DNA from 3 places in the Thauera sp. WB-2 genome. Region 1 is predicted to be linked to each of the others. Evidence: predicted binding sites of a transcription regulator. Region 1 holds the regulator's gene; each other region holds the start of a gene.

What was found. Region 1 encodes FNR, which switches genes on or off when oxygen is low (the NO sensors DNR and NnrR bind a similar motif). Its sites were predicted from a motif close to TTGANCTAGNTCAA; they were not measured.
Region 2: the regulator FNR is predicted to act here: its motif matches at 1,234-1,247, upstream of LQF09_RS05805 (bifunctional acetate--CoA ligase family protein/GNAT family N-acetyltransferase).
Region 3: the regulator FNR is predicted to act here: its motif matches at 1,320-1,333, upstream of LQF09_RS09070 (hemerythrin domain-containing protein).

Annotation. Positions count from the first base shown of each region.
Region 1 is NZ_CP088935.1:3,071,340-3,073,599, forward strand. It holds gene hemN (oxygen-independent coproporphyrinogen III oxidase) at 1-260, opposite strand, end outside; gene fnr (fumarate/nitrate reduction transcriptional regulator Fnr) at 410-1,150, shown strand; gene LQF09_RS14025 (SirB2 family protein) at 1,184-1,564, opposite strand; gene LQF09_RS14030 (Crp/Fnr family transcriptional regulator) at 1,663-2,260, shown strand, end outside.
Region 2 is NZ_CP088935.1:1,270,905-1,273,164, reverse strand. It holds gene LQF09_RS05810 (2Fe-2S iron-sulfur cluster-binding protein) at 1-1,070, shown strand, start outside; gene LQF09_RS05805 (bifunctional acetate--CoA ligase family protein/GNAT family N-acetyltransferase) at 1,307-2,260, shown strand, end outside.
Region 3 is NZ_CP088935.1:1,982,438-1,984,697, forward strand. It holds gene LQF09_RS09060 (hypothetical protein) at 1-599, opposite strand, end outside; gene LQF09_RS09065 (DUF2249 domain-containing protein) at 596-814, opposite strand; gene LQF09_RS09070 (hemerythrin domain-containing protein) at 811-1,266, opposite strand; gene LQF09_RS09075 (MFS transporter) at 1,439-2,260, shown strand, end outside.

The DNA of each region.
Region 1 (2,260 bases):
GAGCGCCCATGATCCTTGGTGATGATCTTGTTGCAGGCGCAGTAATAGCAGATCGTGTTACAGAAGGGGATGTGGAAGTATAATGAGAGCGGTTTGCTGACGCCGCCGACCGCCCTTTTTGCGAGCCAGGCCTTGAGCGCATCGGCGTTGAAGGCCTCGACGAAGCGGTCCGCTGTCGGATAGGACGTGTAGCGCGGTCCGTTGATGTCGAATCGGCGGATGAGTTGCGGATCGAAGATGAGTTGGTTCTGGCTTGTCATGATCTTGCTGCGGCAGTGTGTGCCAAACAATGGCAGATCGCCGCGTTTTTTTGGTTGACGTGGGTCAACGGGCGTGATGTGTTGCCCGATCGAACCACTCCTGAGCCAGGTCTGGCGTCTTTTGTCGGGGAAGCAGGATTATCGTGCAGATGAGGGCGAGCGTGCCAATTACCGTGAACGGGCTCAAGTCTGCCTGTTCGCAGTGCAACCTGGTCGAGTTGTGCCTGCCCTTCGGGATGTCCGACAGCGAGTTGAACCGCCTGGACGAACTCGTTGGCGCGCGGCGCAAGGTCAAGCGCCAGCAAAGCCTGTATCGTGCGGGCGATCCGTTCGAGGCGATCTACGCCATCCGCGCCGGTTCGTTCAAGACCGACGTGCTGCTCGAAGACGGCCGCGATCAGGTGACCGGCTTCCAGATGACCGGAGAGATTCTCGGCCTCGACGGCATCAGTGCAGAGTCGCATACCTGCAATGCGATCGCCCTCGAGGACAGCGAGGTCTGCGTGATCGCCTATGACAAGCTCGAGCAGATGTCACACGAAGTGGAAGGCCTGCAACTGCAGTTCCACAAGGTGATGAGCCGCGAGATCGTGCGCGACCACGGCGTGATGATGCTCCTCGGTTCGATGCGCGCCGAGGAACGGCTGGCGGCGTTCCTTCTCAACATGTCGCAGCGCTTCAATGCGCGCGGCTTCTCGGCGCAGGAATTCCACCTGCGCATGACGCGCGAGGAGATCGGTTCCTACCTGGGGCTCAAGCTCGAGACGGTGTCTCGCGCTTTCTCCCGCTTCCAGGACGAAGGGCTGATCTCGGTACAACAGAAGCACGTGCAGTTGCTCGATCCCACCGGGCTCAAGCGCCTGATCCAGCACCAGCACGGCGCGCGCTGACGCTGGCCGCTCCGCCTCGACGGCCGCCATTGTTCAGGCAAGGAAGCCTGCGGGATTCTTGGTGAAGGCGACCGACACGATCCATACGTACACGAACAGGGCGGCCGCAAAGGCGCCCGCACGCACCGGCTTGGTCGGGCCGCGCTTGAGTGCAAGCGTGCCAAGCAGCACGTATGCAACCAGGCCACCGACCTTGGCGGTCACCCAGTCGGCGGCAAACGGGTACTGCGCGATCATGACCGCCAGCGTGATCGCTGACAGCAGCAGCAGGCTGTCGATGATGTGCGGCAACACACGGGTGAGCCGGTGCGAGAGCATCGGATTGCCCGTCAGCATCCACATGCCGCGCAGCAGGAAACCCGCTGCGCTGAGCACGACGCAGACGACGTGAAGGTGTTTGATCGCGTAGTACATCCTTTCTCCTTGCAAGGGCTGGCAAGCTGCCGGTCTCGGGGCGACAGGTATTGTCGCCCGTCTCGGGTAAGATTACGAATCGTTCCGGAGCCAAAGCAATGTCCCAGCACCCCCATGTCGACATCCCTGCCCTGCTGCATCGCATCCCGCTGTTCAGTGAGTTGTCGGAGTCGGATATCCAGCGTGTGTCGCGCTACACCCGCGATCGGCATGTCGGCAGGGGCGAAGTGCTGTTCCAGCGCGGCGACCAGCCCCACGGCTTCTATTTCGTCGTATCGGGCCAGATCAAGCTGGCCTTCTCGTCGCCACAGGGCACCGAGAAGGTGGTCGAGATCGTGGGTGCGATGCAGAGCTTCGGCGAGGCGGTGATGTTCATGAACCACCCCTACCCGGTCTTTGCGGAGGCCTTGTGCGACACGGTGCTGATCCATGTCGGCCATGCGGTCGTGACCGAACTCATCGACCAGGATTCGACCTTCGCTCACAAACTGCTGGCCGGCATGGCGATTCGTCTGCACAGCCTGATCCAGGACGTCGAAACCTACTCGCTGCGCTCGAGCATGCAGCGCGTCATCGGCTACCTGCTGCAGGTGGCGGACAGCGACACGCCATGCGAGATTGCGCTTCCCACCAGCAAGCAGGTGATCGCCTCGCGCCTCAACCTGACCCCCGAGACGCTGTCGCGAATCTTCCATG
Region 2 (2,260 bases), 1.8 Mb from region 1:
CCGTCAAGCGCGTGAGCCCAGAGGCCGCCGGCGCGGTGGCAATCACGTTCGACATCCCGCCTGCCGAGCGCGAACGCTTCACCTTCGAGCCGGGCCAGTTCCTCACCCTGCGCGCCACCATCGACGGCCAGGACGTACGCCGCAACTACTCGATCAGCAGCCCACGCAGCCGCCTCGCCCGCGATGGCGAACTCGAGATCGGCATCCGCCCGGTCGAGGGCGGCCTGTTCTCGAACTGGGCCACGCGTGCGATCAAGGCCGGCGACACCCTTCAGGTCATGCCGCCCGATGGACGCTTCGTGGTCAGGAAGAAGCGCGCACTGCACCGCGTTGGCTTTGCCGCCGGCTCGGGCATCACCCCGATCCTGTCGATCGCCGCGACCACGCTCGAGGAGCAGCCGGACGCCAAGTTCACGCTCATCTACGGCAACCGCCGCATGTCCACGGTGATGTTCAACGAGGAGCTGCAGGACCTCAAGGACCGCTACCGTGACCGCTTGACGATGATCCATGTGCTATCGCGTCAGGCCCAGGAGGTCGACCTGCTGCAAGGCCGCATCGACGGTGACAAGGTGCGCGCCATCATCGGCGCCCTGCTCCCCGTGGGCAGCATGGACGAAGTCTTCATCTGCGGCCCCGATGAGATGATCACGGCCACCGAATCGGCTCTGGTCGAGGCCGGCGTGCCGGCAGACCGTATCCGCACCGAGCGCTTCACTGTCAACCTGCCCGCCGGCGCCCAGCCCGTCGGCGCATCGAGCAGCGCCGAAGCCGCCGCCGCCGCAACCAAGGACATCACCATGACCTTGGTGCTCGACGGCAAGGAACACGAGATCGCCATCGGCCCGGACGACCACCTGCTCGACGCCGCGCTCAACGTCGGCCTAGACCTGCCGTTCTCGTGCAAGGCGGGCGTGTGCTGCACCTGCCGTGCCAAGGTGCAGGAGGGCGAGGTGGTGATGGACAAGAACTTCACCCTCGAGGCGGCCGAAGTGGCACAGGGCTTCGTGCTCAGCTGTCAGGCACGGGCGACGACCAAGCGGCTCAAGATCAGCTTCGACGAACGCTGAGCGCGCGGTGCGGCCAAGGGCCCGCGGCTGGCGCCGTGGGAGCGGGCCGAGCCGCGAGCGGTTGAAGGCAATCGCGGCAACTGCCCTGCCCGCATCCGTACCCTTGCAACGGCCGTCTCGACGGCCGTTGGCGTTTTCGAGGCGAGGCACCAGCGGACGCTTACTGATACACATCAACAAAGAAAATCAATTTATCTGGTATCACTTAAGCCCTAGCCACCTCTGCGCCCACCGCCATGTCCAGCCACCACGCCCTGAGCACCGCCTTCGAACCGGCGTCGATCGCCGTCATCGGCGCTTCGGACTCACCCGGCTCGGTCGGCCGCATCATCTTCCGCAACCTGGTCGAGGGCGGCTACCGCGGCACGCTGCACGCGGTGAACCCGAAGTACGAGCGCATCCAGGACCACCCCTGCCATCGCTCGATCGAGGACATCGGCCGCCCGGTCGACCTCGCCATCATTGCCACGCCCGCGCGCATGCTGCACAACGTCACTGCCCAGTGCGGGCGCAGCGGTGTGCGCAATGCCATCATCGTCGGCACCACCGGGCGCACACTCGAGCGCCGCATCATCGAGACCGCGCGTGAAAGCGGCTTGCGCCTGCTCGGACCCGGCAGCCTGGGTATCGCCCGCCCGGGCAGCGGGCTCAACGCCGCGCTCACCCGCATCGCGGTCAAGCCGGGCGAAATCGCCCTGGTGTCGCAGTCGGGCGCACTGTGCTCGGTCGTGCTGGACTGGGCCTCCACACAGGGCGTGGGCTTCTCGTCGGTGATCTCGCTCGGCGGCACCGTGGACATCGACTTCGGCGAGACCCTCGAATACCTGACCCACGACCCGCAGACGCGCTACATCCTGCTCTACGTCGACCACATCCGTAATGCCCGCCACTTCATGAGCGCACTGCGCTCGGCGGCACGCATCAAGCCGATCATCGTGCTCAAGGCGGGCCGTCACGGCGCGGACGAGAACGACACGACCGCAGCTGCACACGGTGGACTCGCCGACGTGGTTTTCGACGCGGCCATGCGCCGTGCGGGGGTGGTGCGGGTCAACAATCTCGACCAATTGTTCTTCGCCACCAAGGCGCTCTCCTGCGGCTTCCGTCCGCGCGAGGACAGCCTCGCCATCGTCTCCAACGGCAGCGGCCCGGCCGACCTCGCCGCCGACCGCGCCAAGGACCTCGGCACC
Region 3 (2,260 bases), 1.1 Mb from region 1:
CCCATCCAGGCCCACACCGCATGCATGTCCACAGCGGTAGGGAGGTCGATCGGCAGGGCGAGACCGCGCCCAAGGGCGAACGCCAGCAGCGTGCCCAGCAGGGTGGCCACCGTCAGTCCGGCCAAGGCCAGGCGCAGGTCGCGCGGCGTTCGGCTGGCACCGTGGTTGGGCGCGGCCTTTGCCAAGGCGATGAGGCTCGAGACGAGAAAGGCGATGAGCCCGCCGGCCAACAGCATGGCCCCGGTGACGATCGCGGCCGGGATGCCCGCACCCAGCCCTAGCGAGAGGCTGGCGGCTCCAAACGCGAGGAGCGCGTGGGTGGTCGCCGCGATGCGGCGCGGCGCTGGGAGCGCGGCGCCCGCTGCCACCGGGAGGATCTGCAGCAGCGCGCCCAGCATGACCTGCAGCATGAAGCCGGCAGCGAACAGGTGGACGACTGCCAGGGCGCCCGGTGTCCACCGTGAACTCAGTAGCTCGGCGTCGAACAGCAGCAGCAGTCCGGCTGCGAGACCGAACAGCGGTGCAGTGAGGAAGAAGCGGAGCGGGGCGGAGAGCGGTGGCGTGTCCTGGTAGGCGAGTCCGGGATTGGCGCTGCTCATGGACGACCGATCAGGATCTCGATCGCGCCGTCGTCACGAAAGTTCGCCTCGTGCCGATAGCCGTCCCGATCGAGCATGCGCAGCAGCGGATGCGGCATGCGATCGATCAGCAGGGTGAAGCTGCTGCCGGGGGCGAGGTCGGCGATGGCCTCCATGGCGCGCTCGAAGGGCTGGGGCGGCTCCAGGCCGCGGGCGTCGACGGTCTTGTTGCTCATGCAGCGTGCTCCCTTGCGAGACGGTGCGACAGGTTGCCCACAACGGCTTCGCTTTGCGCGCCGAGCCGGGTATCGCACATTGGGTAGAGGATGTTCTCTTCTTTCATGTTGTGCTGCTGCATCATGATCAGCAGCGTTTCGGCCTCGCCCGCGAACTCGTCGGCGTCCTGGTTCTCGAGTGCCGAGGCCAGGCGTTCGAGTGTTGCGCGCATCTCGACGTGCTCGCCGCGCATCACCTGGGTCGGCCCCTGAGTCATTCCGGTCGCCGCCTCGAAGCGCGGGAACAGCTCCTGCTCCTCGGCCTGGAAGTGGGTCTCGAGGCTGGAGGTGAAGCGGTTCAGCGCCTTGGTCGCAGCCGGCCAGTCCTTGCGGGCGGCAAGGGTCTCGGCCGCTGCGAACTCATGGTCGCAACTGCGGTGGTCGTGCGTCATCAGTTCGGCGATCGAGGTCATTTTGCGCTCCAACGGTGGATGCGCTCATTCTCCTTACCGCGTGTTCATCAGCATTGATAAGTGTCAATTAGGGCGTGCTGATCGGCCGCGCGCAGGCCCCCGGCGAGGTGGGATGGCCTGCGCGCGGCGCTGCAGGCACAATCCTGCCTCGACCTTCCACGGGATGTTTCAGATGCATGACTCCACGGGGCCGAGCGCCTGGGGCAGGATCTTCCTGCCCTTTGCGCTGGGCTATTTCCTCTCCTACCTGCTGCGCACGGTCAATGCCGTGATTTCGCCTGCGCTCACCGGGGAGCTCGGCCTCTCGGCGGCCAATCTCGGTTTGCTCACGAGCACCTATTTCCTCGCCTTCGGGCTGGCCCAGATCCCGGTCGGCATGGCACTCGATCGTTATGGCCCGCGGCGGGTGGAGGCGATCCTGCTGCTGGTCACCGCGGCGGGCGCGGTGCTGTTCGCACTCGGCGAATCGCTCGTCGTGCTCGGCGCCGGGCGTGCGCTCATCGGGCTGGGGGTTTCGGCCTGCTTGATGGCAGCGCTCAAGGGTTTTGCGCTGTGGTACCCACCCGAGCGCCAGAGCTCGATGACCGGATTCATCATGGCTTCCGGCGCGATGGGCGCGCTGGTGGCGAGCGCACCGCTCGAGGCCGTGCTGCCGATCCTGGGCTGGCGCGGCGCGTTCTGGGTGGTCGCTGCACTTGCAGTGGTGGCCGCACTGACCATCCACCGCTCGCTGCCCGATGCGCGCTCGAGCGGTCCGCGGGGCAGCCTGGGCGACGGCCTGCGCGTGGTCGCGGGGATCTACGTCTCTCCCGCATTCTTGCGCTATGCCGCATCGTCGGCCTTCTTCGTGGGTGGCTTCATGGCGATGCAGAGCCTGTGGGCGGTGCCCTGGCTGATGAACGTCAATGGCTTCGACCTTGCAGGGGCGGCGCGCATGCTGGTCGTGCTCAACCTCGGCAGTCTGGTCGGGCAGTTGTCGATCGGTTTCCTGGGC